Linked DNA regions of Cohnella abietis. The protein of the gene in region 1 interacts with the protein of each later gene in a pairwise test. Links are inferred from orthologs where the notes say so. Each region holds a gene or a part of one and is shown on either strand. Other genes may lie near its edges. The genes, in order: KCTCHS21_RS02630 and KCTCHS21_RS25845.

The links.
Region 2: the proteins of KCTCHS21_RS02630 (region 1) and KCTCHS21_RS25845 interact in binary tests that used the Escherichia coli proteins (3 or more experiments, as listed by UniProt). The link is inferred for Cohnella abietis from one-to-one orthologs.

Annotation. Positions count from the first base shown.
Region 1 is NZ_AP019400.1:611,688-627,652, reverse strand. The notes cover bases 12,606-15,551. They hold KCTCHS21_RS02630 (HPr family phosphocarrier protein), read right to left. Parts: upstream 14,241-15,551; coding sequence 13,971-14,240; downstream 12,606-13,970. Other genes in these bases: KCTCHS21_RS02620 (gluconeogenesis factor YvcK family protein), read right to left, coding at 15,285-15,551; whiA (DNA-binding protein WhiA), read right to left, coding at 14,344-15,279; KCTCHS21_RS02635 (SIMPL domain-containing protein), read right to left, coding at 13,091-13,852; sda (sporulation histidine kinase inhibitor Sda), read left to right, coding at 12,674-12,934. In the rest of the region: KCTCHS21_RS02695 (ABC transporter permease), read right to left, coding at 1-688; KCTCHS21_RS02690 (ABC transporter substrate-binding protein), read right to left, coding at 711-2,387; KCTCHS21_RS02685 (LysR family transcriptional regulator), read left to right, coding at 2,577-3,479; eno (phosphopyruvate hydratase), read right to left, coding at 3,572-4,864; gpmI (2,3-bisphosphoglycerate-independent phosphoglycerate mutase), read right to left, coding at 4,899-6,431; tpiA (triose-phosphate isomerase), read right to left, coding at 6,433-7,188; KCTCHS21_RS02665 (phosphoglycerate kinase), read right to left, coding at 7,200-8,381; gap (type I glyceraldehyde-3-phosphate dehydrogenase), read right to left, coding at 8,798-9,808; KCTCHS21_RS02655 (sugar-binding transcriptional regulator), read right to left, coding at 9,930-10,952; ATP-dependent Clp endopeptidase proteolytic subunit ClpP, read left to right, coding at 11,450-12,034; more of KCTCHS21_RS02620, read right to left, coding at 15,552-15,965.
Region 2 is NZ_AP019400.1:5,888,499-5,904,345, forward strand. The notes cover bases 7,441-10,268. They hold KCTCHS21_RS25845 (BglG family transcription antiterminator), read right to left. Parts: upstream 9,379-10,268; coding sequence 8,503-9,378; downstream 7,441-8,502. Other genes in these bases: KCTCHS21_RS25835 (PTS transporter subunit EIIC), read right to left, coding at 7,441-7,964; KCTCHS21_RS25840 (PTS sugar transporter subunit IIA), read right to left, coding at 7,993-8,490; KCTCHS21_RS25850 (extracellular solute-binding protein), read left to right, coding at 9,793-10,268. Outside these bases: KCTCHS21_RS25805 (hypothetical protein), read left to right, coding at 1-448; KCTCHS21_RS25810 (stalk domain-containing protein), read left to right, coding at 570-1,841; KCTCHS21_RS25815 (FecCD family ABC transporter permease), read left to right, coding at 1,926-2,939; KCTCHS21_RS25820 (FecCD family ABC transporter permease), read left to right, coding at 2,936-3,976; ptsP (phosphoenolpyruvate--protein phosphotransferase), read right to left, coding at 4,443-6,182; KCTCHS21_RS25830 (HPr family phosphocarrier protein), read right to left, coding at 6,249-6,503; more of KCTCHS21_RS25835, read right to left, coding at 6,516-7,440; more of KCTCHS21_RS25850, read left to right, coding at 10,269-11,154; KCTCHS21_RS25855 (carbohydrate ABC transporter permease), read left to right, coding at 11,286-12,179; KCTCHS21_RS25860 (carbohydrate ABC transporter permease), read left to right, coding at 12,197-13,042; KCTCHS21_RS25865 (metallophosphoesterase), read right to left, coding at 13,317-14,432; alpha-ketoglutaric semialdehyde dehydrogenase GucD, read right to left, coding at 14,692-15,847. UniProt on the Escherichia coli protein: Mediates the positive regulation of the beta-glucoside (bgl) operon by functioning as a transcriptional antiterminator. This is an RNA-binding protein that recognizes a specific sequence located just upstream of two termination sites within the operon.

The DNA.
Region 1 (15,965 bases):
TTAAGGCATTGCGTAGCACATGCTTGCCTATAACCATTTTCTCAGGCAGCCCTTTGGCACGTAGTGTCAGAACAAAAGGCTCATGAAGCACCTCAAGCACACTGTTCCTGACCATCCGTGCCAGAAAGCCGCTTCCTACTAAGGAGAGGGCACACACCGGAAGAACCAAATGCTCGATCCCCCCATTTCCGATAGCAGGAAACCAATTCAGCTCCACTGAAAAAACGAGAATAAGTAAAATAGCAGACCAGAATGTCGGCATCGAGATACCGGTAATCGATAGAGCGCGTATCACATAATCAGGCCAACGGTTTTCAAAAATAGCCGCTATGATTCCTAACAAAATACCGCTAATAACGACAGCTACGATACTCAGCAAGGTGAGAACAAGCGTAGACGGAAATTGCGCTAGCAGCTTCCGTCCAACCGGTTCGCCGTTGGTCAACGAGTGCCCCAGATCACCCCGCAGCAATTCAGTCATGTAATTCCAATATTGAAGAGGAATAGGCTGATCCAGACCAAATTGCTGTTTGAGATTTTCTAGCATTTCAGGTGTCGCAGTATTAGTGCTTGCCATAATCGTTGCAGGATCTCCAGGCAGAATATGCAGAATAAAGAAAACTAAAGTTAACGAGCCAAGGATGACCAGTAGTGATACAAACAATCTGCGAATAATGAATGCGGTCATCCTTATCCTCCTCTATTACTACTTATTTGCTGATCCATGCATCGTAAAATACAGGGAAACCTGTGCCATCGAATGAGATATCGTGTGCTTCTTTAACTGTTCCAATCGTGTACGGCAGTATATAGATCGGAATCGTAAACGTTTGTTCGGTCGTTACATATTGCTGAATCTTCTTATACAGATCAACTCTCTTGGCTGTATCCTGTTCTTGATAAGCTTGCTGCAACCATCCATCTAGCTGCTCATCAAATACTCTCGAGAAGTTGCCCAACACGCCAAAGTTCTTGGAGAAGTAACGACTACGCAATACGTCCGGATCTCCACCGAACAGGCTTGCTCCAGCTACATCATAGGCTCCGTCTGTAAGATTTTGAACATAACCAGCTACAGGAAGAACATCGAGTACAACCTCTACACCAATTTCCTTTAATTGCTGTTGAATGATGGTGGCAATATCCTGTCTTTTCTCCCGATTTCCGGCCATTTCTAATACCTGTATCTTTAATCTCTTACCGTCCTTGCTCCGATAACCATCCGAACCTTTAACCCAGCCCAGCTCTTCCAGCTGTTGATTAGCCAGAGCTACATCCGGCTTCCATGTATTTTCTAAAGAGGAATCATACCCTAGAATAGAAGGGGATAAAGGAGCCCAAGCCCGTTCATACGTACCGAGATAGAGACTTTTTACAATGCCATCGATATTTAGGCCCAGCTGCACGGCTTTACGAATTTTCACATCATTAAACGGTGCCCGTTCCACGTTGAAATGCCATGAGAAATTGCTGCCTAAGATTTCAGTTTCTATGACTTGAAAGTTCTTATCCGATTTTAGTGCGACAACATTTTGTGGAGGAATTAAGTCAGCAGCATGAACCTGCTTGCTTTGTAGTACACCAACTCGGGTTGCCTCTTCTTCTACATTTTTGATAATGAGCTTGTCCACATAAGCAGGACCTGTATGCTTAGCGTAAGGAGGTGCCCAGTTATAATTTTCATTACGTGCAAAAACATATTCCGTGTTCGGTTTCAGAGATTCAAATTTGAATGGTCCTGTTCCCACGGGGTTCTGTGCGAATTGATCGCCATACTTCGCTACAGCTGTCGGAGAAACGATCCCCAGTGGCGCTTTTGCCAGATTACCTAAGAATGGCGCGTAAGGTGCTTTTAATTTCACATGAATGGTGTATTCATCGATAACATCGGAAGATTCGAACGTGCCCAGCCAGCTAAGTGAGGTGCCTGATTTTGTTTCCGGATTCGTGATCCGATCAAAGTTGAACTTTACGGCTTCAGCATTAAACGGCGTACCATCATGGAAGGTAACATCCTTCCTAAGCTTGAATGTATAGTCTAGGCCGTCCGGTGAAGCATCCCAAGATTCCGCCAACCACGGTTTAATCGTATGATCTGGAAGCTCCGCAACCAATCTGTCAAAGATCGAACCGATTACTCTGTATTGTTGAGCCATTCCTGATTTATGAGGATCGAAAGAGTCGGCAGCAACCGGGCCCGCCAATGCGAAGATCAATTCTCCGCCATTGCGGGATTCCTCAGTCTTCGGTGATTCTTTGACATTCTCACTCTTCGGTGTTTCTGTGACAACTGCGCCCTCTTTATTCTTCGCGGCATCCCCACAGCCGGCCAATATACTTACCATCGTTAACAATAAAACACTAAGTACAGCCATTCTTTTTACCATTTTTCTCTCCGCCTATCCACATTTAATTTAATTGCAAGTATTCCCGTGTGTTTTATCTGCTTTATCTGTGTGTTATACTACATGATAAATTTGGTTTTGTAAAATTGAAAAAACGAATAGAAAATTCATTTTTTTCGAATTGACTTTCATCTGTAATTGATCATCTACAAGGAATTGGAGAGGGTTAGCATGGATATTCGCAGCATTAAAACCTTTCAGACTATTGTCAAATACGGCAGCTTTCAGCGCGCTGCCGAGGAGCTTCAATACGTCCAATCTACGATTACATTGCATATACAGAAGCTGGAGAAGGATATTGGGCAGAAGCTGCTGACGAGAGGGAAGAAGATTCAGCTTACTGAGGCTGGAAGATTATTTTTGGAGAAATCAGTCACTTTGTTGAAGGAGTACGATTTTCTTTACCATTCGATGGTGGGGTTAACAAGCGGTGAGATTGGAGTCATTCGAATCGGAGTAATGGAGCCAACGGCAAGCTACAGAATGCCGCACATTATGAAAGCATTTATGCAAAAATATCCGCTTGTTCAGGTCAGCATTCAGATCGGAAATACAGCGGCCTTAAATCAAATGCTAGAGGATGATGTCATTGATATTGCCCTCTGCACAACTCCGGAAAGTGCCCAGAACCATATCTTCGAGCCTTTGTTTGTTGAACAGGTTGGTTTGCTTATGCACAAAACCCATCCTTTGGCTAATCAAGACACCATCTATTTACGCGATATGAAGGATTCGGACATTCTTATTACAACCTCAGGCTGCCCTTATCGCAAGAAGCTGGAATCCTCCCTGCTGGAGAAAGGTGGACTCCCCTACCACAGCATCGAAATCGGTAACATGTCCGCGCTCAAATTTTATGTTCAGGCAGATTTCGGACTAGCCGTCGTACCGATCATTACAGCTGATCCCATCCCTGAGAATACCGTACTCAAAGCTGTTTATGACCTTAATTATGGCCTTGTAACTGGGATTCTGAGAAAGAAGGAGCCTCTCACCCTTAGCACGGCTACTGAAAACTTTCTAGAGATACTCAAAGAGAAGATCCGCATGGAGCACCCTCCGCTAGTTATTTAAAAAGATAAAAAGACCGAACCGCGCATAAGCGCAAGGGTCCGGTCTTCTTGTTATCTTGATGTCTGACTAAGATGTATGTGATGGAGCTCGTATTACTTGAAGTTTCTAAGGTTGTAGAACGCCTTTTTGCCTGCATAGATCGCAGTAGTTCCCAAGTTGTCTTCGATGCGAAGCAATTGGTTGTATTTCGCAACACGGTCGGAACGGGAAGGTGCGCCCGTTTTGATCTGACCTGCATTAGTAGCAACTGCGATGTCAGCGATTGTGCTGTCTTCGGATTCGCCGGAACGGTGAGAGATAACAGCTGTGTAGCCAGCGCGTTTCGCCATTTCGATAGCATCGAAAGTTTCTGTCAAAGTACCGATTTGGTTAACTTTAACTAGAATGGAGTTACCTACGCCTTTTTCGATACCATCAGCAAGACGCTCAGTGTTCGTTACGAACAAATCGTCTCCAACGAGTTGGATTTTGCCGCCCAATTTCTCAGTAAGCAATTTCCAACCTTCCCAGTCATCTTCGGAGCAACCATCTTCGATTGTGATGATAGGGTATTTGTCTGCCCAGCTAGCAAGCAGATCAACGAACTCAGCAGGCGTGTAGGACTTGCCTTCGCCTTCGAGGTGGTATTTACCGTCTTTGAAAAACTCTGTAGAAGCAACGTCCATACCAAGGAATACGTCAACGCCTGGCTTGAAGCCTGCTTTTTCGATCGCTTCGATAACAGTCGTGATTGCTTCTTCGTTGGAAGCGAAGTTAGGAGCGAATCCACCCTCATCGCCTACAGCAGTGTTAAGACCTTTTTTGTTCAATACGCCCTTAAGGGAGTGGAAAATTTCTGCGCCCATACGAAGAGCTTCAGCGAATGTAGGTGCGCCAACTGGCAATACCATGAATTCTTGTACGTCAACATTGTTGTCCGCGTGAGCGCCACCGTTGATGATGTTCATCATTGGAACTGGCAATGTTTTCGCATTGAAGCCGCCGAGGTAAGTGTACAAAGGAACATCAAGAGCTTCTGCAGCTGCACGAGCTGTTGCAATGGATACTGCAAGGATAGCGTTAGCTCCCAGCTTAGCTTTGTTATGAGTTCCGTCGATTTCGATCATTTTTTGATCGATTACAACTTGCTCAAGAGCATCGTATCCGATAAGTTCAGGAGCGATGATTGTATTAACGTTATCAACCGCTTTAAGTACGCCTTTACCTAGATAACGGTCTTTGTCGCCATCACGAAGCTCAACTGCTTCATGAGCACCTGTGGAGGCGCCGGATGGAACGATAGCGCGGCCTAAAGCACCGGATTCCAAACGAACTTCAACCTCAACTGTCGGATTTCCCCGGGAGTCCAATACTTCGCGTGCGTAAACATCAGAAATAATTGTCATGAGTAACACTCCTCTAAGTTAAATATGAATTAGGTTAAAACAAGGACTTACCTGTCATTTGCTCTGGCTGTGGAAGCTGCATGAGCTTGAGAATCGTCGGTGCGACGTCCGCAAGAATACCGCCATCACGAAGCGTATGACCCGCTTCTGTCACGATACAAGGAACAGGGTTCGTCGTATGCGCCGTGAAAGGACGCTCGTTATCGTCGATAACCATGTCTGCATTGCCATGATCGGCAATAATGACGCAAACTCCACCTTTGGCAGTTACTGCTTCAACTACGCGACCTAGGCACTCATCTGTTGCTTCTACCGCTTTAATCGTCGGCTCAAGCATACCCGAGTGACCAACCATGTCCGCATTAGCGAAGTTAAGGATAATCGCGTCATGATGCTCCGCTTCGATTTCCTTCAGCAACGAGCTCGTTACCTCGTAAATGCTCATCTCTGGCTGAAGGTCATAAGTGGCAACCTTCGGTGAATTGATGAGTATGCGAGTTTCGCCTTCCAGAACGTGATCCCGTCCACCACTAAAAAAGAACGTAACGTGCGGGTACTTTTCCGTTTCGGCAATTCTGAGCTGTTTTTTACCATGCTGTACTAGAACTTCACCTAAAGTGTTATCAAGTTCCTTAGGCTTATACGCAACAAACCCGCCTACGGTTTCCGCAAAAAGCGTCATGCAGACGAAATACAGGTTTTTAGGGAAATTATCTCCACGATCGAAGCCACGGAAATCTTCATTCGTGAAAACATTAGATAATTGTATAGCACGGTCAGGGCGGAAGTTGAAGAAAATAACCGCATCCTCAGACTCAACCAGTCCGACTGGCTTTCCATCTGCTCCTACGATTACTGTCGGCAGGACGAACTCATCATATACGGACTTCTCGTAAGATTCCTTCACGGCTTGAATCGGATCTACTGCCGTCGGGCCATCTCCATACACCATTGCGCGGTAAGATTTCTCTGTCCGCTCCCAGCGCTTGTCACGATCCATCGCGTAATACCGACCCTGGATTGTAGCAACTTGTCCTACACCAAGCTCTTCAATCTTGCCTTGCAATTGAGTTAAGTAACCAACCGCACTGTCTGGCGACACATCACGACCATCGAGGAAAGCATGGATGTACACTTGCTCCAAGCCTTCCTTCTTAGCCAGCTCCAATAGCGCGAATAGATGAGCGATGTGGCTATGAACACCACCATCGGATACTAAGCCGTACAAATGAAGCTTCTTGTTGTTGGCTTTCGCATGCTGTACCGCACCGAGTAAAGTGGAATTATCGTAAAAGTCCTCATCGCGAATCGATTTAGAAATACGAGTCAAATCCTGATACACGATCCGGCCTGAGCCGATGTTAAGATGTCCGACCTCGGAATTACCCATTTGTCCTTCCGGTAGTCCGACTGCTTCCCCGCAAGCCGTTAGCGTTGTATGGGGAAACGTGTTCCATAAACGATCAAAGTTCGGTTTGTTGGCTTGGGCAACGGCATTACCATGAGTGGTCTCACGAAGGCCAAAGCCATCGAGAATAATAAGCGCAACCGGTCTCGGAGCTGTCATCTTACTTCGCCCCTTCGACTAACGCCACGAAGGAAGCTGGCTCAAGGCTAGCGCCACCAACCAAAGCACCGTCGATATCGGATTGACCCATATATTCAGCTACTGTGTTCGGCTTAACGCTTCCGCCGTATTGAATGCGAACCTTATCAGCTACTTCAGCACTGAACAGTCCAGCCACAACGCCACGGATGTAGCTAGTTACTTCGTTTGCATCTTCAGAAGTGGAGGATTTACCAGTCCCGATTGCCCAGATTGGCTCATAAGCAATAACGGATTCAGCAACCTGCTCAGCAGTCAATCCTGCGAGCCCGCCTTCTGTTTGAACGCGTACAACTTCTTTTGTCTGGCCAGCTTCACGCTCTTCAAGCTTCTCGCCAACACAGATAATTGGAGTAAGGCCATGACGGAATGCCGCGTGGGCTTTCTTGTTCACGATCTCATCCGATTCAGCAAAATATTGACGACGCTCCGAGTGACCGATGATGACGTAATGAACGCCAAGATCCTTCAGGAATACACCGCTGATTTCGCCTGTATAAGCGCCATTGTCTTCGAAATGAAGGTTTTGTGCACCGACTTTGATCGTCGTGCCTTTAACAGCTTCAATCAAAGCAGGAAGTGCAGTAAACGGAGCGCAGATCACGCTCTCTACTCCAGCAACCTCAGCTTTGCCTTTAACCTCAGCAACGAAAGCAGTAGCTTCGCCAGCTGTTTTGAACATTTTCCAGTTACCCGCAATAATTGGTGTTCTGCTCATTTATGTCACCTCTATTTGTCGTTTAGGGCTACAACGCCCGGAAGGACTTTACCTTCCATGAATTCCAGCGAAGCTCCGCCACCTGTAGAAATATGGTTCATTTGATCAGCAAGCTTAAACTTCTCAGCCGCAGCAGCAGAATCTCCACCGCCAATGATCGTGTAAGCATCAGTAGTAGCACAAGCTTGAGCTACTGCACGTGTACCGTGGGAGAATGGCTCTAATTCAAATACGCCCATCGGTCCGTTCCATACAACAAGCTTGGAATTCTTAATCACTTCAGCGTAAATTTCACGCGTTTTAGGTCCGATATCTACGCCTTCCCAGCCAACAGGAATGTGATCAATATCAACGATGTCTTTGTTAGCATCTACTTTGAAGTCATCAGCAATAACGATATCAATCGGCAAGTAAAGGTTCTTACCAAGCTTCTTCGCCTTCTCAACAAACTCCAGCGTCAGTTCCAGCTTGGAATCATCACACAACGAAAGGCCGATTTCTTTTCCTTGAGCTTTCAGGAAAGTGTAAGTCAGCCCGCCGCCAATAATAATATTATCTGCAATCTCAATCATCTTATTGATAACATCGATTTTGTCCTTAACCTTAGACCCACCAACGATTGCCGTGAAAGGACGCTCAGGATTGTGCAAAGCTTTACCCAGTACATCCAGCTCTTTCTCCATCAACAAGCCAGACACTGCTGGAATGTGATGCGCGATGCCTTCAGTAGAAGCATGTGCCCGGTGAGCAGCGCCAAATGCGTCGTTCACGAACAAATCAGCCAAGTCAGCGAAAGCTTTGGCCAATTCGGAATCGTTGCTCTCTTCACCTGGGTGGAACCGTACATTTTCAAGCAGCAATACATCGCCATCATTCAGCTCAGCTACTTGAGCCGTTACACTAGCGCCAACAACTTCGTCAGACTTGCTAACTGGCTTACCTAGCAGTTCAGAAAGACGAGCAGCAACAGCAGTCAAACGAAGACCCTCAACGACTTCGCCTTTAGGACGACCTAAGTGACTAGCCAGGATAACCTTTGCGCCATTCTCGATCAAGTACTTGATTGTAGGCAATGTCTCGCGAATACGAGTGTCATCAGTAATAACGCCATTCTCAAGCGGTACGTTAAAGTCAACCCGAACAAATACTTTCTTCCCTGCAACATCGACTTCTCTTACGCTTTTCTTGTTCAAGAGTCAAACCTCCTCGGATGGTCTGTATATCTCCGGGCGCAAAGCTAGGCTCCAGATAAGGGAGCCTAACAAGTGTCCGTACTAATGTATTTGTTTAAGCTCCCCTAGAAGCGCAGTCTTGCGCGGGGGAGCATCGCTCTTCATCATGCTCCCATAAGAAGCGCAGTCTTGCGCAGGGGAGTCTCGCTCTTCCCCAGAGCCCGGAGCGCAGCAAAGCGCGAAACGGGGTCCCCTGCCTGCTCCCTAGGTAAAGCGTAGTCCCGGTTTGCAGAGCAAATCCGGGACGGAGCGATCCTAGCACACTGTAACCCTATCCTCCACCAAAAGCCGCTCTCCCGACAACCAACGGGTGTCCAGAGGGCAGAGCCCTTGGAATCCCCCTTCGGGAAGGGGGACTTAGGGGGATGCGTATTCTCTTATAGACCTTTGCTTGCAATAAAAGCAGCCAAGTCAACAACGCGGTTGGAATAGCCCCACTCGTTGTCATACCAAGAAATAACTTTAACCATGTTGCCTTCTACAACCATTGTGGACAATGAATCGATTGTGGAAGAAGCAGGATCGCCGTTGTAGTCACTAGAAACAAGCGGCTCTTCGGAGTAGTTAAGAATTCCTTTAAGAGGACCGTCAGCAGCAGCTTTCAGAGCCGCGTTAACTTCTTCAACTGTAACATTTACTTTCAACTCAGCAACGAGATCCGTTACGGATACGTTCGGAGTAGGAACACGCATGGACATTCCGTTCAATTTGCCTTTCAATTCAGGCAATACAAGGGAAACAGCCTTAGCAGCACCCGTGGAAGAAGGAATGATGTTCTCAGCAGCTGCACGAGCACGACGCAAATCCTTATGCGGAAGATCAAGAACGCTTTGATCGTTCGTGTAAGAATGGATTGTGTTCATCATGCCTTTAACGATTCCGAATTGGTCATTCAATACTTTAGCGAATGGTGCCAAGCAGTTCGTTGTACAAGAAGCGTTAGAGATAATTGTATGAGCAGATGGATCGTATTTGTCGTTGTTAACGCCCATAACGATAGTGATGTCTTCGTTCGTAGCAGGAGCGGAGATAATAACTTTCTTCGCGCCGCCTTTCAAGTGAAGCTCTGCTTTTTCTTTAGCAGTAAAGATACCTGTAGATTCAACAACGATTTCAGCACCTACAGAAGACCAAGGCAGGTTACCAGGATCACGCTCAGCGAATACTTTAACTGTTCTGCCGTTTACGATAAGTGCGCCTTCGCCCACTTCAACCGTTCCGTCCAATTTGCCGTGAGTTGTATCATATTTGAGAAGGTGAGCAAGCGTGTTAACGTCAGTCAGGTCGTTGATCGCAACGATCTCTACATTCGGGTTGCCTAGAGATGCGCGGAATACGTTACGTCCAATACGTCCAAATCCGTTAATACCAACTTTTACTACTGCCATGATTGGTTTCCTCCTTGGAATAACTATCTTTTTTTTGATCTATATATCAGGCGCCGTAAGCGCCGAGATCACTATTAAATAGGATTACCCTATTACAGCTGTTAAAACTTAATGTAACCAATTATACATGTCGTAAAGCTTCTATAGCTCCAGCTTCATCCGTAACAAGTATATCGTCATGCCCAAACCTCATAACTGATGCGATCGCTTCGCCCTTGCTTTTCCCGCCTGCGATGCCGATGACAATACCCGCAGCTTCAATGTCCTCCAGACGCAAGCCAGCTGTTGCCATTCGATGTACGACTTTGCCGTTACGATCAAAATAGTAACCAAAGGCTTCCGCAAGTGCTCCATCTTTTACAAGCTCATCCATAGTCTCATTATTGAGCTTACGGCGTCTTGCCATAGTTGCAGCATCACCAATGCCATGTACGACAATCCTTGCACCGCGTATCATGTCGACCACTTCACTTACATTAGGGTCCTGCATGATCGTCTTATATGCTTCCTCACTTAGATGATCGGGTACGTGGAGCATACGATATCGTGCTCCTGTACGCTTAGCTAACTCCGAGGCAATTGTATTTGCCTGATAGTCAACACTTTCACCCAAGCCGCCCCTAGCAGGTACGAACCAGTTTTCCTTCAGCTGTGATGGCATTGCGAATTGCGCTGCCATGCGAGCCATCGTAGAACCACCCATTACCGCAACGACATCCCCTGGCGAAAGACTATCCCGTAGCACTCGGCTTCCAGCCATTCCGAGCTCCATTTTAATATGGTCGGAAGTGTCTGAGTCGCCTGCTACAATAATAACCTTATTTAATCCGAACGCTGCACGTACCTTTTCTTCTAAATCCGATAGCCCGAACAATTCCTTAACGATCGGCTCCATATCTTCTACAAGCTGGCGTCCGCTATCGCTAAGTGTCATACCCGCCGTTGCTGTATCTAACAGCCCTTGTGCACGTAGAACCTCAAGCTCTGTTCGTAGCACCCGCTCCGTCATATCGACGCTAGAAGCAAGCGTGCGACGACCAATTGTACCCGTCATGTATACCCGGTGCAGAATTTGGTACCTTTTTTCCATCACCTGCAGAAGATCAGGGAGTAGCTTCTTCTGAATCTCAACGATTTCCCGCATTCTCTCCGTGTATCCTCCTGAGACCGAATGGCTTTAAGCGGTAGCAAGCTCACTACTTAGTTGGACGTAAATCGTCCCGCCACCCCTTTTTAAGTCCCACCTTCATTTTAACGAATTTTCCTCATAGTTGCAAGACCTCCCGTACACGAAATTATCAAATATAAGAGCCCGTTTTCTCTTGCTTTTTAACACCGTATCACATATAATAACTCTTGCTGTACTAAACGAGCGCCCGTGGTCCAACGGATATGACGCAGCCCTCCGAAGGCTGAGATTGAGGTTCGATTCCTCACGGGCGCGCCAAATTTTATTTCTCCAACCAATAGCATACAGCACAACCGACCGTTCCATACGGTCGGTTTTTTTGATTCTCGGCCCCTTATATGCGGTTTATCACTACCTATAAGTTTCCTTCAAAAGCCTCTTTGACTTTCTTTGACTTTTACCTGCAGATTCGCTATGATTATAAAACCAAAACATGAGGAGGGACGTCAAACATGAGTTTTGTGCCTATGGTTGTCGAGCAAACCAACAGAGGAGAACGGGCGTACGACATCTATTCCCGCTTACTCAAAGATCGAATCGTATTTTTAGGTACTCAGGTGAATGACGTGGTTGCCAACTCTATCATCGCCCAGCTGCTGTTCCTAGCAGCCGAAGATCCAGAAAAAGACATCCACCTCTACATTAACAGCCCCGGCGGCTCCATCACTTCCGGTATGGCCATTTACGATACCATGCAGTTCATCAAACCAGATGTTTCTACAATCTGTGTCGGTATGGCCGCATCAATGGGAGCATTCCTGCTTGCAGCAGGCGCCAAAGGCAAGCGCTTCGCACTTCCTAATAGTGAAGTGATGATTCACCAGCCACTTGGTGGTGCAGAAGGTCAAGCCAGTGACATTGAAATTCGGGCTCGACGGATTCTGAAGCTAAGAGATAAATTGAATGGCATTCTGTCAGAACGTACAGGTCAGCCTTTGGAACGTATTGAGAAGGATACAGACCGCGACAATTTCATGGAAGCAGAAGTTGCCCAGCAGTATGGCCTCATCGACAAAGTAATCGACAAGGTCGTTTAAACTCACATCTTATTAGAGTAAACCTTAAAGAAGCCACTCGTAAGTTCACTTATGGGCGGCTTCTTTTCGTATTATTATGGTTCTTTCGGAAAAATCCCCAGAATCCTCGATCCTTAGTAGCCCTCAGTGCGTTATTTCTAGAAAAGTCCCAGAATCCTCGATCCTTAGTAGCCCTCAGTGCGTTATTCCAAGATAAGTCCCAGAATCCTCAACTTTTAGTAGCCCTCAGTGCGTTATTTCTAGAAAAGTCCCAGAATCCTCGATCCTTAGTAGCCCTCAGTGCGTTATTCCTAGAAAAGTCCCAGAATCCTCGATCCTTAGTAGCCCTCAGTGCGTTATTCCTAGAAAAGTCCCAGAATCCTCGACTCTTAGTAGCCCTCAGTGCGTTATTTCTAGGATGGCCCCCCCCTTTTGCGGTATAAGATATAAATTTCACCAAAAATTTTTGCCTCAAGAAAACTTAGCCACAAGACAACCCTGATTTAACACAACTTAATGCATGTGTCAACATAAATTCAAAACTTTGAATACCCTCTCTGCTAGGCGGACAATCCATGGTAAACTGTTTTATGAGGTTATACCAATTACCTCCAATTCTAGTTATCTCTTAGGAACTCTGGAAGAGAGGGAGGGATCTTTATGCCTGAACGGTCCTATCCGTACCTTGTGACCAATACAAATGAAGACAACGCGCCTTATCGAAACATCAATGAAGGCCACATCGACATGGTGGCTGCACGCAGATTAAGTGATAAAGCGTCATTGCTACGCCCATTGAAAGACGAACACCTTCTTGAGGTTTATAGGGAAGCCAAGAAAATGAACTTATCCGATGAATTCATTGAATTATTGGAAGAGGCACTCTCCATTCGCCAAATAAGTCATTACAAGGAAGCATAATCAAACTACTGCGCCCCTTAATCGTCACCGCCCTCCTCATAGGTTGGCGGTTTTTATTTTTCCATCCCTCACTTGCAGCTGATCTTTAATGAACACAAAGAAGAGGCGAAGGAACAAGTCCCCGCCTCTTCTCCAATCATATCGCACATAAATCAACTACTTCATTTCGTATTGCACGGTTACATTCGCGCGGATCTCAATCTGTCCCGTTTGCACGGATGTGGATGAGCCACCAAGCATATCACTCATCTGCGCCTTAGCTGCTTCCATCCCATACACAATCGGGATGTTAGAAACATCTCCCTGTACAACATTAAGTACCCCTTTTAATTTGCGGTTGGAAGAGGCTGCAAGTACATTTGCTTTTTTCGAAGCATTAGCCATTGCTTTCTTAAGCGCCTCTAGCTCATATTGGTCATTCTTCTCCGTGCCGAATTGTACACCATCCAATCGATTAGCGCCCGATGCCGTTAGAGCATCGAGTAGCTTACCGATTTCTGTAATCTTACGGTACGTCACTTGAACGGAGTGAACTGCAACATAACCCTTCAGCACACGCCCTTCCTTCTCTGTGTAATCATAGTCCGGCTGAACGCCAAAGCCTGTTGTTTTGACATCCTTCTTATCGATTGAGAACTTCTCGTATAACGTCTTCTCTACTGCAGCGAACTTATCCGCATTCGCTTGCTGGGCTTCCAAAGCCTTCGATCCCTGAGATTCAACTGCCAAGCTCAAATAAGCGACATCTGGCTCTACCTTAATTGTCCCCGTTGCTCCTACAGTGATCGTATAGGCCGCCGATGTTACCGCAGGTACAGACTGTGCTGAAACGATATCGCCACCCCCTCTAACCAATCCAACAGATCCAATTACTACAGCAGCAGCAACTACTAGCACCTTCAAATGATGTCGTCCCATTACTCTCATTTCTCCTTTTTTTCCCGTTTACCATCTAACGCATTAGACCATCCAAATGTTTCAACGGATGCTATTAAATGCAAAAAGCCCCCTTGCGGGAGCTTTGCATAATTGGTACTTATTGGTTCTCCAGCTCTTCTTTGCTTACAAGCTGCACTAAAGCGGTTACAGCTTGCTCTGCGTCGGAACCTTCCGCGCTGATCGCTACTTCCGTACCGGAGCTGATCGCTAGGCTCATAATACCCATGATGCTTTTCGCGTTTACTTTTTTCTCATCCTTCTCCACGAAGACGTCTGAGGAGAATTTATTGGCTTCCTGCACGAATAGTGCCGCCGGTCTGGCGTGAAGACCCGTTTTAAGCCGAACTACCACCGGCTGTCTCGTCATGGACCGGATACCCCCTGTCTTTATTTCGTCCCGCTAATCGGGACCCCCGTGCTATAGTTTCTTTACTATTATAACATTGATATGAACAAATACGCCATACGGATTATGCTCCGCCATTCCGGATTTTTTCTGCCCACTCATCAAGCTTCCTAAGTCGGTGGTTTACGCCCGATTTACTAACCTGTCCTTTAAGCAAATCTCCGACTTCCTTTAAGTTAATATCCGGATGCTGGAGCCTTACCTCAGCTACCTCGCGTAGCTTATCAGGCAAATTATTTAAGCCCACTTCCTTGGACAGAAGCTTGATGTTGTCTATTTGTCTAACTGCCGCACCAATCGTTTTGTTAAGATTAGCCGTCTCGCAATTGACAATCCGATTAACTGAATTACGCATATCCCGCATGATACGAACATCCTCGAATTTGAACAAGGCTTGGTGCGCCCCGATAAGACTTAGAAATTCGATGATCTTTTCGCCTTCTTTAATGTAAAGAATAAAGCCTTTCTTACGTTCGATAAATCTTGCGTTCAGATGAAACTTATTAGCAAGATCTACTAACGCCTGGCAATGCTCCTCATACATCGAAGAAATTTCCAAGTGATACGAGGAGCCTTCTGGATTGTTTACCGAACCGCCTGCTAAGAACGCCCCGCGTAAATAAGCTTTTTTACAGCATGATTTCCGGACTAAATCCTTATCTATGCTTGGATGGAAGAGAAATCCTTCTGAAACGATGGATAGATCGTTCAGAATAGCTTCCGCACCTGCAGGTACACGCACGACATACACATTGTTTTTCTTAAGCCTCATTTTCTTACGAACTAACAATTCCGTCACTACGTTAAAATGTCGCTTCAGAAGGGTGTACATCCGGCGTGAAATTGCGGCATTCTCGGTGGCGATATCCAGGACGACCCGTTTATTGGTCAACGAGATCGTGCCATTCATCCTGATCAAAGCGGATAGCTCTGCCTTTTCACAGCAGCTATCGTTTTCAATCAGTGTTAATTCCTTTTTCGTTAGCGCCGCAAATGACATGCCTTTCACCCCTTTCGCAACATCCAATCCTCAACCAGATGGTAAATATGATTACTTAATTTTGCAGCATCATGCCGTAAATAGGTTCGGAACAGCACAAGTGTATCTGCAATAACCTTGTATCCACGGCTCGTTACTTCTTCCAAATCCAAATGCACAGCAGTTGAACCCTTCTCTGCATAAAGCTCTTGTACTTGCGGAGGAATCTCTCCATCATTCACGATAACGTAATCGAATAGATGGTGGCCAATATGCGCATGAACAGCAGCTAGATGGTCGCTAACGGAATAATTGTCCGTTTCTCCCGGCTGCGTCATTACATTACACACGAATAGCTTAACCGCATTCGATTGAATGATTGCTTCCGCTAGCTTAGGTACGATCAAGTTGGGGAGTATACTCGTGTATAAGCTACCAGGCCCAATAAGAATCGCATCTGCTTCTTGAAGAGCCTGAACGGCTTCAGGAAGCGCCTCTACGTCAGCTGGCTCAAGAAATACTTTACGAATAGCCAAGCCTGATTTCGGAATCCGAGATTCCCCGACGACAATTGATCCGTCTTCCATCTCGGCCTTTAGTACAATCGCTTGATTCGCCGCCGGCAGTACGCGCCCCCGAACAGCAAATATTCGACTAAGCTCGGTTATTCCCGTTACGAAATCCCCGGTTATGTCTGTCATCGCAGC
Region 2 (15,847 bases), 5.3 Mb from region 1 along the record:
TGCGCAACCGAGCAAGTCTCCCAAAAAGCAAACCAAATCAGAAAAGGCTCAAGAGGCAAAGAAGGAAAATGCGTCCGTGGCTAAAGCGGTCACAGATTCCATTATGAATAACGACGAGGTTAAAGAATCTAAGAAGGACCCTAAAGCTGAACAATTAAAAGCTTCTATCGAGCAAAGCCGTGGACTAATCAAGGACTTGAAGCAGCATGCCGAAAATGACGATGCAGCGAAAACTACGGAAGTCTCCTCTCAACTCACACAAGGGTGGAACGACATAAAAGCAGCAGTAACAACATCCTATCCGGATATGGTCGATTTTCTGCAAGAAAAGATCGACAAGCTGAGCGACCTTCAAGCTGCTGATACGATCGATATGAAGGCAATAATTTCAGTCGACTATGAGCTCTACCAAGCATTTCGTCAATTAGCGAACAAAGCCGGCATTTAACTTCGCATGGTTATTATGGAAAATTATTCTTGACAAGCGGAATAATCCTAATCTATTGTTTATATTAATGACAATGATAATCATTATCATAAACATTTCGAGAGGTGGATTCCTGTTCCCTATGATTAAGCCAAAGCTCCGCATATTTGCCTTATGCCTTTCCTTCCTCCTTGCCGTCGTTTCCGTACCATTCGTCGCTACTGCGGCCGACACGCCGATTAAAGTCGTGCTCGACGGCAATCCGCTCAGCTTCGACGTCCAGCCACAAATCATTAAAGGCACCATTATGGTTCCTTACAGCGCAATCACTTCCAAATTCGGCGCTACTTTAAGCGTAGATTCGAACACGAAGAAGCTAACAGTCACAAGAGGTAAAACGGTCGTTCAATTGACGATTGACAGCAATCAAGCAACCGTAAACGGCCAAGCCATTAAAATTCCCGTAAACGTCGTCGAAAAGAACGGCCGCACGCTAGTACCGCTTCGCTTCCTCGGTGAAGCATTCGGCTTATGGGTGAATTGGAATGCCAGCACCCGCACAGCAAACATCGAAACACAACGCACGATCAAGCACGCAATGGGCGAAACGACGCTCACTTCCGTTCCGAAGCGTGTCGTCGTCCTATTTAACGGTATGGTGGACATTTCGTTGACGTTGGGAGTCAAACCCGTAGGTGCAATCGAATCGTGGGTTCAAGCTCCGTGGTATCACTATCTTCGAGCAGACATGGCAGGCGTAAAAAGCCTCGGTAGCGAGCTTCAACCGAACATTGAAGCAATCGTCGCCTTGAAGCCGGACCTGATTATTGGAGTGAAGTTCCGCCACGAGAAAATATATGGTCAGTTGTCCAAAATCGCTCCTACTGTGTACGTTGATCAGCTTTTCGAGTGGAAAGCCAACATGGACTTAGTCTCCAAGGCACTTAACAAAGAAGACAAAGCAGCGGCTTTCATGGCCAATTGGAACAAACGAGTAGCAGACTTTAAGGCGGCAATTGCCGACAGGAATTCCGAAGTGTCTATTGTCCGCTTCCATGACGACAATTCCGCCCGCGTCTACATATCTGGATTCGCAGGCTCTATTCTGAAGGAGCTCGGTCTGAATCGTCCAAAAGCGCAGCAGTCACCGGATAAAGTGTTCATCGACTTAGATTCGCAGGAACAAATTCCACTCATTGACGGTGATATCATATTTGATATTACATCCAGTAACAATGGCGGAGATGAGTTCAAGACCCAGACAGAGTGGCAGAAGAATCCACTCTGGAGCAATCTTAAAGCTATTAAGAACGGTAAGTACTATAAGGTAAACGACATCACATGGAATATGTCCGGCGGTGCAACCGCGGCGAAAATGATGCTCGACGACCTGTTCTTCTACTTCGACATTTAACAAATGAATAACGATCACGACGCGAGGAAGAATGGGCTATTTCCGCCTATTCTTCCTCGCTGTCATGGGAATGGAGCAGCGATCATGGAAAGGTTGTTTTCCGGAAACCTGGCTAAGGGATCCGGTCTTGCGTTCGGCTTCCTCATCTTGATCGTGTGCGTATACGCCAGCATGGCATACGGAGCAACGCCGATCAATTGGACCGACGTGTACCATTCTTTTACGCAGTACGATGTGACTTCAAACGCACAAATTATCGTGCAGACTTCGCGTATGCCGAGAGCATTTACCGCAGCAGTTATCGGAGCAAGTCTGGCCATTGCTGGCTCGCTGATCCAAGGAATGACAAGAAACCCACTTGCCGATCCTAACGTGCTCGGAATAAACTACGGTGCTTCGTTCATGATCGTGTTCGCCGCGTCGCAGTTATCCATCTCCTCGTTGCCGGTACTAACGGGCGTATCCTTTGCTGGTGCCGCATTAGCTGCAATCGCGGTTTACATGCTCGGATCTTTAGGTCGGGATGGCTTAACTCCCCTTAAGATTATTTTGGCGGGAGCCGCATTGAGTGCCCTCTTCTCTTCATTCACGCAGGGAATGCTCGTACTAGACGAAAAGGGCTTGAGCGAGGTGATATTCTGGCTGACTGGATCGGTCGCAGGTAGATCCGTTGAAATGCTCAAAGCCGTGCTACCATTTATGGCCGCGGGATGGATCGGCGCGCTCTGGATTGCCAGACATATGAACGTATTAACGATGGGCGAAGATACGGCGCAAGGGCTCGGGCAACGGACAGTGTTCGTAAAGCTGACAGCTGGTCTAATCATCGTCACGCTGGCTGGTAGCTCTGTTGCGGTTGCAGGTCCAGTCGGCTTCATCGCATTAATTGTGCCTACAATAGCCCGGTTGTTCTCCGGCAATGACTACCGCTGGATCATTCCTTATAGTGCGGTGCTTGGCGCCATTCTCGTTCTCGTGGCGGATATTGCAGCGCGTTTCGTCATCCAACCAGAAGAGCTGCCCGTCGGCATTATGACCGCAATCATTGGCATTCCGGCCTTCATCGCGATCGCCAGAAAGGGGATCGTTGCGAAGTGAAAACCCATATGCACGTTCGATTCGAGAAAATCCCTGTCTCATTTTTCATTCATAAGAAAACATTGAAGCTGACGATCGCGCTTATTGTTGCATCCGTTGTCCTTTTCCTGGTTAGCGCGTCGCTCGGCGATATGCGCATTCATCCTTTGGACGTTATCCGCGCCATGTTCGGGAACGGTACCGATGAGCAGCGACTCGTCGTTCATACTCTTCGCCTTCCTCGAATTGTAGCCGCTTTTCTCGTCGGAGCAGCGCTGGCGGTCGCAGGATCAATCTTGCAAGGAATCATCCGCAACCCACTGGCTTCCCCTGACATTATTGGCATTACGAGCGGTGCTTCCCTTGCTGCGGTTGCATTCATCAGCTATTTGTCAGGGACAGTGAGCATCGTCTGGTTGCCAGTTGCCGCAATCACGGGTGCAGGCATCACATCTATTCTTATCTATCTGCTCGCTTGGAAAAAAGGCGTGACAGCGATCCGACTCGTGCTCGTCGGGATCGGTATTAACTTTCTGCTTGGTTCGATCACCAAAGTAATACTCGTCAAAAACCCAATCTTTACATCGTCGCAGGCCTATGTATGGCTGACGGGTACGGTATACGGCACCGATTGGAGCATCGTAGCGATGATCTTGCCTTGGGTAGCTATCTTTATTCCAATTGCGTTCGTATTCGCCAGGAATGTGAACGTGCTTCAGCTCGGAGACGATATCGCGTCAAGTGCGGGAAGCTCCGTCCAGCGGCAACGCTTCACGCTGCTAATGATCAGCGTCGCCTTGGCAGGAGCCGCAGTATCGGTTGGCGGAGCCATATCGTTCATTGGACTCATCACACCACATATGACACGCAAGCTCGTCGGCCCTTCGTTCGGCGGCATGCTTCCGGTATCGGCCTTAATCGGTGGATTAATCGTCGTCGCGGCGGACACCGTAGCGCGAACGGCATTTTTGCCTTACGACATCCCAGTCGGTGTGTTCACCGCTGGCATCGGCGCCCCTTTCTTCATCTATCTGCTGTATCGCAACCGTAATTCATAATTCCGCGGGGGCTCTTAGTAGCCCTCAGTGCGTTATTTCGACGGGGACGAGCTTTTGCGACGATCTTAGTAGCCCTCAGTGCGTTATTTCGACGGGAACGAGCTTTTGCGACGACCTTAGTAGCACTCAGTGCGTTATTTCGACGGGAACGAGCTTTTGCGACGATCTTAGTAGCCCTCAGTGCGTTATTTCGACGGGGACGAGCTTTTGCGACGATCTTAGTAGCCCTCAGTGCGTTATTTCGACGGGGACGAGTATTTGTGACGATCTTAGTAGCCCTCAGTGCGTTATTTCGACGGGGACGAGCTTTTCCGACGATCTTAGTAGCCCTCAGTGCGTTATTTCGACGGGAACGAGTATTTGCTGACGATCTTAGTAGCCCTCAGTGCGTTATCCCACCAAAAGTGACCGAACTGGCGCCCACCTTACAGTAGCCCACAGGTCCCCCGGGGGCTTATTACCGTTTTCACATCGAATTACTTGAATGTAGCTCTCGCTCTATATAACGTCTAATCTCTTCTACGTCATCCATATTCAAGACGTTTGCCGACATGCCCCGCAGGAACTCTCTATCATAGCGTCCCAGCAAATTCCTCATTGGCTGCACCACTGCTCCGCCAACACTGAATTCATCTAAACCCATGCCAAGCAGCAATGGTGCCGCCAACGGATGAGCCGCCATCTCACCACACATACCTACTCTCTTGCCCTTCTCGTGTGCTGCTGTAATAATATGGTCTATTAAACTTATAACAGCCGGCTGTAAAGGGTCATTCAATTCATTCACATGAGTCGTCATTCTGCTCGCAGCCATTGTGTATTGGATCAGATCATTCGTTCCAATGCTGAAGAAGTCAACCTCGTCTGCTAACCGATTTACCATCAGCGCCGCCGCCGGAACTTCGATCATCATCCCGATTTCCATCGCCTCGTTAAAGGCGATACCTTCTTTCTTCAGCTCGGACTTCATAACTTCCACTTGGACAATTGCCCGTCTCCACTCGTTAAGCGTTGAGATCATCGGAAACAGTAGCTTTACGTTGCCGAAGTGACTTGCTCTCAACACAGCACGAAGCTGCGTTCTGAACAAATCTAAGCGATTCAAGGAAATACGAATACCACGATGGCCGAGGAAAGGATTGTCCTCCTTATCTAGCCTTAATGAAGGAAGCTGTTTATCTCCTCCCACATCCATCGTGCGAATCACAATTGGTGCCCCCTTATCAAAGGTAGTGATAACCGCTCTATAGGCTTCGAATTGTTCATCCTCTGTAGGAAAATCCTCCCTACCTAAAAATAGAAATTCCGTGCGAAATAAACCTACTCCTTCAGCACCGTTCATTCTCGCTGCTTGCGCCTCTGTCAGCGAACCAATGTTGGAGCCGATGATCGGAAGTGAATTTACTTTTTTTTCTACCGTTGTAAGACAGCCGTAGTCCTCTGTTGCTCTGCTTTGCTTATCCTTTTCTATGTAGTGCTTATATTCATTAGACAGCATTTTATGCGTACCTGTCGTTAATGTGCCGTTCGTCCCATTTAACAGCAGCCATTGCCCATCTTGAATACTAAGCAGTTTACCTCCCATTCCAACAACAGCAGGTATTCCCATCGAACGAGTAATAATAGCCGCATGCGAAGTCGCCCCCCCTGTAGCTGTTACAAGGCCCGCTACCGCCTTTGGATGAAGCCGCACTGCTTCTGAGGGGGTAAGATCCTCACAAATTAAGATCAATCCCTCTTTGTCTACAATGGCTTCCAAAGGCTCACTTTCTCCCCGTAGCTCCCGAACGATTCTTCGACATACATCTTCGATATCCATCGCTCTTTCTTCTAGGTATTCATCCCCTAGACGTTGGATCCCTTTCATGATTTCCTTCGTCGTTTCTTCGATCGCGGTCTGAGCTGTATACAATAAGCGTTCGATTTTATCTCTGGAGACAGCGATCAATGCATCGTCCTTCAAGAGAAGCAGCTGTACTTCTAAGATTTCAGCTTCATCACTCCGTGCTTCAGCTAACAACCGCAACCGAATTTCATTTAAGTCATTGTAGGCATGCTCGACCGCCATGTCGAAATGTCTCAGCTCAGAAGGGACCAATGATGGCTTAATCGTCGTCGTTTCCTGCGGCAGCCTTACTGCAGTCCGAATAGTAAATGCCTGACCAAATGCAACTCCCTCGGATGCTGTTATCCCTTTCATCTGCATGCTTCTGACCTCCAAGGGAATTTATGCACCTCTCCATTACCTCTACCCATTGTTTAACAATTGAATTTAATGATTGGAGCTTAATATAACACCAATGGCCTCTATCGCAAGCTCACATTGGTCTCCTTCAGCTACAACAGTAATCTCGTCCCCACACTTCGCACCGATTGAGATCATCATGACTAGACTTTTCGCGTTGAACCGTTTACCCTCCTTCACCAAATGGATTTCGCAAGGATATCCAGCAGCTGCATTGACGATTTTACCTGCGGGGCGTGCATGAATGCCCGTCGAGTTCATAACCGTGTAGGTTCTCTGCAAACAAATGCACTCCTATAATATTGATTTAATCTGGTCCTTCAGCTTCTCCGCTTCCATACCGAAGATTGCCTGAATGGAACCTTTACCTAAGCGAATGACCCCTGCTGCTCCCAAGGCTTTCAGCCTCCAGTCATCCACGAGATTTTCGTTATGTACAATTAGCCGCAGACGCGTGATGCAGGCATCAATACTTTTAATGTTGTCTACCCCTCCAAGCGCCTCCGCAACCAGTTGGGCGTTATTTGCCTGTTTATCAGCTCGTTCAGTGGCTGTTTTCTCTTGCTTCCCATTCTCCTGCTCTCGACCCGGAGTCATTAGATTAAATTTTACGATCATAGTCCGAAAAAGGAAATAATAAACAACAGCAAATAACAATCCCAGCGGGATGATTAGTAGTGGCTTCGTAGCTAAGGGGTAATTAATGGCGTAATCGATGAATCCTGCTGAGAAACCAAAGCCGTGCTTAATTCCTATTTCAGCAACAATAAACGCGCTTAGGCCCGTAAGGATAGCATGTGCAACATACAATATAGGAGCCACAAACATAAAGGCGAATTCAAGCGGCTCAGTAATACCTGTCAGGAATGAAGCCAACGCTGCACTTAGAAATATAGATGAGATCAGCTTTCTTTTTTCTCGTTTGGCTGTATGTACGATGGCCAGTGCAGCTGCCGGTAGCGCAAACATCATAATCGGGAAAAAACCGGTCATAAACAGACCTGCATCGGGGTCTCCCGCAAAGAACCGATTGATATCCCCTCGATAAACTTGGCCAGAAACATCAGTAAAGGTGCCAATCTGGAACCATGCAATGCTATTCAGCACATGATGCAAGCCAAATGGGATGAGTAGCCTGTTAGCAATCGTATAGATTAAAGCACCAATCCCGCCTAAGCCAGTAACCCATTGTCCGAAATCATTCAGAACAACCTGGATAGGACCCCATATCAAGCCTAGGCCAACAGAAATGAACACCATCGAGAATGAGGTGATGATGGGAACGAACCTTTTGCCTGAGAAAAAACCAAGCCAATCTGGAAGCTTTATCTGATAATATTTCTTATAGAAGAATGAGGCGACAATACCTGCTATAATGCCCCCCATCACACCCATATTTTGTTTCGCATCCAATACCGACCAGTTCGAAAAAACGGTAGAGACTTCAACAAACACATAATTTAATATTAGGTGAGCAATAACAGCAGCTAGCGCCGCAACCGCATCTCCTCCGACACCTATCCCGATACTGATCGCAAAAATGAGCGGAAGATTGTCAAAGATCGCAGACCCTCCAGCATCTAGGAATGGAGCAATGAAGTCATTTAACCATCTACCGAACTCTCCGAAGTGGAAGTCATTCTCGTAATCAATTTTGCCGAACCGGAGCAGGATAGAAGCCGCTGGTAGAACAGCAACGGGTAACATAAGGGATCTTCCGATTTTTTGCAGGAAAGCGAACATACTTGAATCTCTCCTCCGCTCAACTGACTTATTTCAGTACAATGCGGAATACATCGGGCTCCGCCATGTGAACCTCGCGATACTCGCATTCTACGTAATCGATAAGTCTCTCTCCGATGGCAGTAATAAGAACAAAAGCTGGATAACCCGCCTTACGGATGTTGTGGAGATCAAATTTCATAATAACCTGTCCTTCCAAAAGGGTGTCGCCAGCTTTCACCAGCACGAGGAAGCCTTCACCCTTCAGATCGACAGTGTCAATTCCAATATGAATCAGAAACTGCAAGCCAGTTGAGTGCTCGATCACTAAGGCATGCTTCGTATCGATAACATGGGTCACTTTACCAGAAATGGGCGCAACGACATACCCATCCGATGGATCAATGGCCACCCCTTCTCCCATGAACCCACGTGAGAAAACTTCATCCTTCACCTCACGGAGCGGAATTAACCGTCCTGAAACAGGTGCCGCTACAGCAACAGAGTGGGACACTCCGAGCATGCGACTAAGCCTTTTTTGGAACATCCGATTCACCCCTCACTCTCTTTCAGTTGATAACTTAACCTGAAACAGGCGGTGCAAATGGATAGCCATATATCCGATTTCGTCATCCGAGATTGCAACGTCCAATTCTTCTTTAATCAACTCTGCTATTTCTGTGGCAAGAGCAAATAATTGGGGATGATGCACCTTTATTTCCGCTGCCAATGGATTACTAACATGGTGACCCAATAATAGCCGTTCAAACGCCCCACGAAGATGCGTAATTAGCCTCACATATTCGCTGCCCTTCCGCGGCAGACAAGATCCTCTTCTCTGTTCGATATGCTCAACGATGCGATTTAGCAGTCCCGTCATCCTCACCAGCTGTCCAACCGATACCTTTCCCAGACAGGAATGAACATGAAGCGCAAGAAAACCGACTTCATCTTCAGGAACGGAAATACCGAATCGCTCACTGATAATAGCAGCGGCCCTAGAAGCAATCTCATATTCTAACGGGAAGCTCATCTGGGTCTCATGAAGAAATGGGTTATTGATTTCCATCCCATTCTTCAATCTGTACAAGGCAAATTGAATGTGGTTAGGCAGCGCAAAATAAACCTTAGGCTGTACAGGAGTACCCATCTGTTCCTTGACGTTCTCTATTATCTGCTCAGAAATCTGTATAACCTCTGGATCTATGTTCTCGATCAGCTCTTGAAACTGGCTGATGGGATGCTCCTCATCCAATCGGTAGCGCTTCTCAATCCGAGGATCTTCGATACTGATCCAATCGCTCCCTTTGGAGGCAAACCCAATACCTTTGCCAAACAGAACGTACTCCTTGGATGTGGTGGGATCAAGAGTTAGAACGACATTATTACCAACCACACGATCAATTTGCAGTAACCCTTTCCTGGTCAAACCCATCCCTCCTGAAGAGTATAAATTCTACATAGCCCTTTGTTAAATGCCATGTTCCAGTGGGTTAAAAGAAGAAAAGCCGAAAATACCGACTAAATCGCAGTCGAGTATCCCCGGCTCATGCCTAGTAAACTAGTAACACGCCTTATTATTAAATATATGATATTCTAAATTGCATAATCCTGTCAATGTAATCGCTTACCAACCGTATTAAATTTGAGTTTGTTTGTTATTGACATCTTTATTTGCACGATGTATGCTGATCTCAGCCAAATAGGTAAGGCAACATAACGTGTAACCGCAAGGGCATGAGTTATGTAAGCAGTTATTATGCTTACACAACTCATGCCCTTTTTGCGTTGTTCACGATAGGGGATCTTACTTGACAGGCAATAGAGATTGAAAAGGAGATCATGAACGATGACTATGAAAAAAACGTTAGTGTACGGAATGGTATTCGTATTGTTGATGTCGCTTATGGCTTGCGGCAGCAACAACAAAAAATCAGAGGAGTCTTCACCACCTGCGACCACGAGCGTCACTCCGTCTGCTGAGCCAAGTGATTCTGTTGTGGAGAAAACTGGCCTGACCGGTGAGTTTGAAATTCAATACTTCGTTGGTGGATATGGCGATGCTTGGTGGAAAGAAGTTATAGCGGCATTCCAGAAGGCCAACCCTGAGCTTAAGATCAAGGAATCTGCTGGCCCTAAGATCAATGAGCAAATGAAGCCTCGTTGGATTCAAGGCACTCCTCCGGATGTCGTATACATCGATGGTGCGGGATCTAATGAACGTCAAATGATTGACGACGGACAGCTGCTCGACCTTACTGAATTTCTGAAGACGACAACTAACGTTGATGGCGATAAATTGACAGACATCCTCATTGCGCAGCCAACTGCTTATGAAGGTGGCAAGAACTTCACGCTTCCACTTGTATTCGGTTCATGGGGTATTTTCTACGATAAGGCGTTCTTCCAGAAAAATGGCTGGACCGCTCCTAGCAACTGGAGTGAATTTATCGAAACTAGCGAGAAAATCAAAGCATCCGGTATCCCTTCCCTCATTCATACCGGCGTTTATCCTTACTACATTAATGGCGGATTACTCGATTCGGCTATCGTAGCTGCTAATGGCGGCGACGGCTCTATCTTGACGAAACAAGCTAATCTAGAAGCAGGCAGCTTCTCCGGTGATGCTGTGAAAAAAGCGTTGGGTCAAATTGTAGAGCTTGTCGACAAGCAATTGATCGATAAAGGATCTGTGTCTTTGAATCATACAGATTCGCAAGCACAATGGCTGCAACACAAAGCAGCATTCATTCCAAACGGCTTATGGTTGGAAAATGAGATGAAGAAGGATATTCCAGTTGGCTTCGAATTCGGCTTCATTCCTTCGGTTGCCCAAGATGCGGGCAAGAACAACATCGTCATTCCTTACACAAACACGATAGCAATCGCTAAAGATGCTAAAAACCCAGAAGCTGCGAAAGCGTTCCTTGAATTCGCGTTCACTAAAGCTAATGCTGTACGTTGGGCAGAGCTGACAGGTGCACTTATGAACATTAAGGCGGATCTGAGCTCCTCTTCCGCAAGCGGCGTCGTCAAAGATGCAATGGCATTCTTCAACTCTGACAAGACAACTGTTGCTCCTGTCGCAGTTTTGAATGCAGACGTAGAAAAAGTGAAGCAAGATGCAACGGTCGCCTTAACGATCGGTAAAATCAATGCGGACGAATGGATCAAACGTCTAGAAGACGCAGCCGCAAAAGCACGTAAATAATTTTGCCATTATTCATTTCACGACTTGTCAGATAGAAACCAAGCAGCCAATAGGGGAATGCCTGCAAAACTAATGGCTCTCTCCCCTATTGGCTGTCTGATTCAACGACAGGATAAAGGAAGGTAAACGCGATGTCGCAACAAACTAGAAGAAACGCATTTATTGCGGTTTTCCTGCTCCCCACCTTTTTGTTTTTCTGCCTATTCGCTCTCTACCCCATCGCAAAGGGAATTCATATCTCCTTATTCGATTGGTCAGGCAGCTCGAAAAACAAGCATTTCATCGGCTTGGATAACTTTCGTGAATTGTTCAACGATCCGATTATTTGGACTGCGATTAAGAATGACTATTTTCTTGTCGTCGGCAAGGTCATTGGTATTATGCTGCTGGCAACCTTCTTCGCAATTGCCGTCACTCGTTTGAGGGCTGCGGGAAGTGGTTTTTACCGGTCCATTTTCTTTATCCCGAACATCATATCCGTTGTCGTTATAGGTGTGTTGTGGAGGTACGTTTATAATCCGAATTTGGGTTTTCTAAACTCCTTTTTATCCTTATTCAGTAAGGAGCCGGTCCAGCTTACATGGCTCGGAACCGAGAATCTGGCTATGTGGTCGCTGTTGTGGCCTTCGATCTGGGCGGGTATTGGCTTCTATATGATTCTGCTAATTGCTGCGATATTAAGCATTCCAGCAGAGCTGTACGAAGCTGCTGATTTGGATGGTGCTTCTCAATCCAAGCAATTCTGGTCAATGACCCTGCCTCTCATCTGGGGTCAGATTAAGATCAGCATTCTGCATGTCGTTATGACCACCTTAAATGGCTCATTTATTATCGTCTGGATCATGACCGAAGGAGGCCCCGACAATTCCACTCAGGTTATGGGATCTTATTTGTATCAGATGGGCTTCCGCCAATATCACATGGGATATGCAGCCGCAATCGGTGTGTTGATCCTCACGGTTTCTCTTATTACTACACTGATCCTTCAGCTCCTGCTGAATAGGGATACGACCGAAATGGCTTGAGGAGTGAAAATGTCGAAATGATCTTACACAAACAAAATCTGTTCGGCCGCATCATTACGAATGCAGTCCTGTACTTATGGACTGCAGCGGTTTTGTATCCTCTATTATGGACATTGCTAGCTTCTTTGAAGGATAACCCACAATTTTTACTTAAGGAGCCTTGGACGTTACCAGAATTTCCATTGCTCTGGTCTAACTTCACCTATGTATGGAGTAAATACGGTTTTGGCAGCTTTTTCTTAAATTCGACTATCGTAACCTTATCCAGTATTTTTCTTTCCGTGTTTCTCGCCGCAACCTCGTCTTATGTATTGGCCAGATTTGCCTTCAAAGCAGGACAGGTGATGTATTACCTCTATTTATCAGCTATGATGATCCCGATGATATTGGGTTTGATCCCGCTATTTTTCCTTTTGAACGATATGGGCTTAATCAACACGCTGTTAGGTCTAGTTATCGTCTATACCGCCAGCGCTCTCCCCTTTGGAATATTCGTACTCGTTAGTTTTTTCAAAATGCTGCCTAAAGAACTGGAAGAAGCGGCGTACATTGACGGTGCCGGATACTCGCGAACATTCTTTTCAGTTATGCTACCGCTTGCCCGATCCGGCTTAATATCAGTGGGGATCATGAACGGATTAAATATCTGGAACGAGTATATTATGGGAACTGTATTTATTAATGATCCGAAGCTATATACACTTCCCGTAGGCATCGCAGTCATGCAGACAGAGATGCAGTACCGTACAGAATGGGGACCACTGTTTGCAGGCTTGCTGCTCTCCATCATCCCGGTTATCATCATTTATTTCATCTTCCAAAGGCAGATCGCCGAAGGTGTAACCGCTGGCGCGGTGAAGTAACGGGCTTGTTCCCTCTGTATGAGTTTAAAAATTAGATTTACTGAGGTTTTTGTAACGAAGAATAGAAGTTTATTAATTGACTTTACTCAACTCACCCTTACAAACAATACGATCTCATACAAATAAGAAAAACCGTCAGGTTCATCCTGACGGTCTTTTTGGGTTTTAAGGATGTCCGAGACTTTGTACTCTTGGCCTATTATGCATGAAGGCGATTCTGTACGAAATATCCTCTATATCCGAAATATCCGATGAGCATACGGAGTTCTCCAACTTATTCTTTCTGATAGTCTGAGAAAGTCAAGTTGATTTGCACGATTTCGGAACGACTACCGATACGGATAGGCGGGCCCCAGAAGCCGAATCCCGAAGTGACAACAGAGTGAAAGGAGCCTTTTTGCAGGTGACCCCAATCATTCTCATAAATAGCGCGTGTGATCAGATGAGCCGGCGCAATCTGTCCACGATGTGTATGTCCGGAAACCATCAGATCAACCCCATTTTCCTTCGCAATATCCAGATCGTAAGGCTGATGGTCCAATAATAATATAGGCTGTTTGTGATCCACACCATCCATTAAGCCTTTAAGTTCGGAACGATCAGCCTCTGTCCGATCCTTCCGTCCTATCAGAGTCAGCTTATCCTCAACCGTAATTACCTCATCGTACAGCACACGCATGTGGCTCCGTTCAAGTGCTTCTATTAGCTCTTCCATCCGGCCATCGAATTTATCATGATTACCAAGCGAAGCGTACACGCCATAAGGTGCTTCAATATCACCAATAATGGTATCGATTCCCTTCTTCAGGTAAACATCCAGATTGTCATCAATAATATCTCCAGGATACAGCACGATGTCAGGCTGAAGCGCCTTAATTTCCTTCACTATGCGCTTAGCATGAGTCACGCCAGAGAGCATACCGAAGTGCATATCAGCTGCCATTACAATGTTTAGCCTTTCCATTCCTTCAACCTGCTTGTCGATATGGATATTGTAGACACGAACGACCGGACTGTATGCCTGGAATGAACCGTAGCCAATCAAAGAAATCAAGATTATCAACGTCAGTGAGCCAGCCCAATTATGAATGCGAGGACGTGGTAGCTTCGTAAACCGCAGCAGCCAGACACTTAACTGAACGAGCGGCAATAACATAATCAGCAAACAGAAAATAGCCAGCCAATACGAGCCGACAACATTAAAGAGCGCGACATTACTGAATATCCGCCCCCAAACAAAAGAGGAAGAAAGAACAATTAATGCGAGGATATACCAAATTCTAAATCTTGCTGACACCTTTGGCTTAATCCAACTCCATCCGCTCCAGCCTATATAAAAGACAAGAAGACTATAAAATACAAAAACGCCAATTCCAATTAGGATAAACATGTTCCTACTCCCCTCTATGTATGATTTACATGTGATATAGCTAGGCAACCACTAAGAATAGTAACTTACGACGTTCTTAATAGACCATCTATGTTTGTACGTCTTTGTGGGTGTAGGGGTTCCACACCATGCATAAGAAATCATCAATTTGCCTATCCGAATCGATATGGCATCCGCTTTTGCGATGTTGAAAAAGGCGTTGGAGCAGGTAAATTACACCTGAACCAACGCCTTTTTGGGGCTGTCTCACAGCTTGGAGTTAAGCCTTTAAGAAAACCGTTTTAATTGAAGTGAAGAACTCGATGGCTGCCTGTCCTTGCTCTCTTGAATGAGAGCTGGATTGCTTCATTCCGCCGAATGGAGCTTGCAGCTCGACACCTGCTGTCTCAGCATTAATGCGGACTAAGCCTGCATCCATATCTGAGATAAAAGTAAGGATATTAGCGATGTTTTGCGTGTAAATAGAGGCACTTAGCCCATACTCTACGTCATTTGCAAGCGCTACTGCTTCCTTCAAATCTTCAAAAGGTAACAGCGCAAGCACTGGCCCAAAGATTTCTTCTTTGGCAATCGTCATATCCGTTGTGACATTGTCGAATACGGTTGGCTGCACGTAATATCCGTTTTTCAGCTCTTCGTCGTCGGCAGATACGCTTCCTCCGAAAAGAAGGCTCGCTCCTTCAGCGACTCCCTTGTTGATGTAGGAAAGCACGGTATCACGCTGCTTTTCGCTCGCGCAAGGCCCCATCCACGTTGTGGAATCATTCCCGTTACCCAGCTTCAGCTGCTTCACTTGATCCAACAGCTTCGTGCGGAACACATCATAAACCGAGGAATGTACAAGAACCCTGCTCGTTGCCGTACATTTCTGTCCAGTTGATTTCAATCCGCCGCTAATAGCCGCTTCTACAGCAAGATCAAGGTTAGCATCAGCAGCTACGATAAGTGGGTTTTTACCGCCCATTTCCAACTGATACTTCGCTCCACGGGAAAGAGCTGCTTGTCCGATCTGTTTCCCAACTCGATTGGATCCTGTGAAGGTGATGCCTTGAATATTAGGATGATTTGCAATGCCGCCACCGATTACTGCGCCGTCACCTGTGACCATGTTAACTACACCCGCTGGAAGACCTGCATCTTCAAAGCAAGCTAGAAGCTTGGCAGCAGTAATGGACGTTTCAAGAGCTGGCTTGATCACTACAGTATTACCGTATACAAGTGCCGGTGCCATTTTCCACACAGGAATCGCAACGGGGAAATTCCAAGGCGTTATTACGCCTACAACTCCCAGAGGCACTCGAGTAGTGAACATCATCGCTTCACTGTCAGTCGAAGGAATAACGTCGCCTATCTTACGCATACCTTCTCCCGCATAATAACGAAGGATAGCTACGCCACGAGTTGTTTCGCCTTTA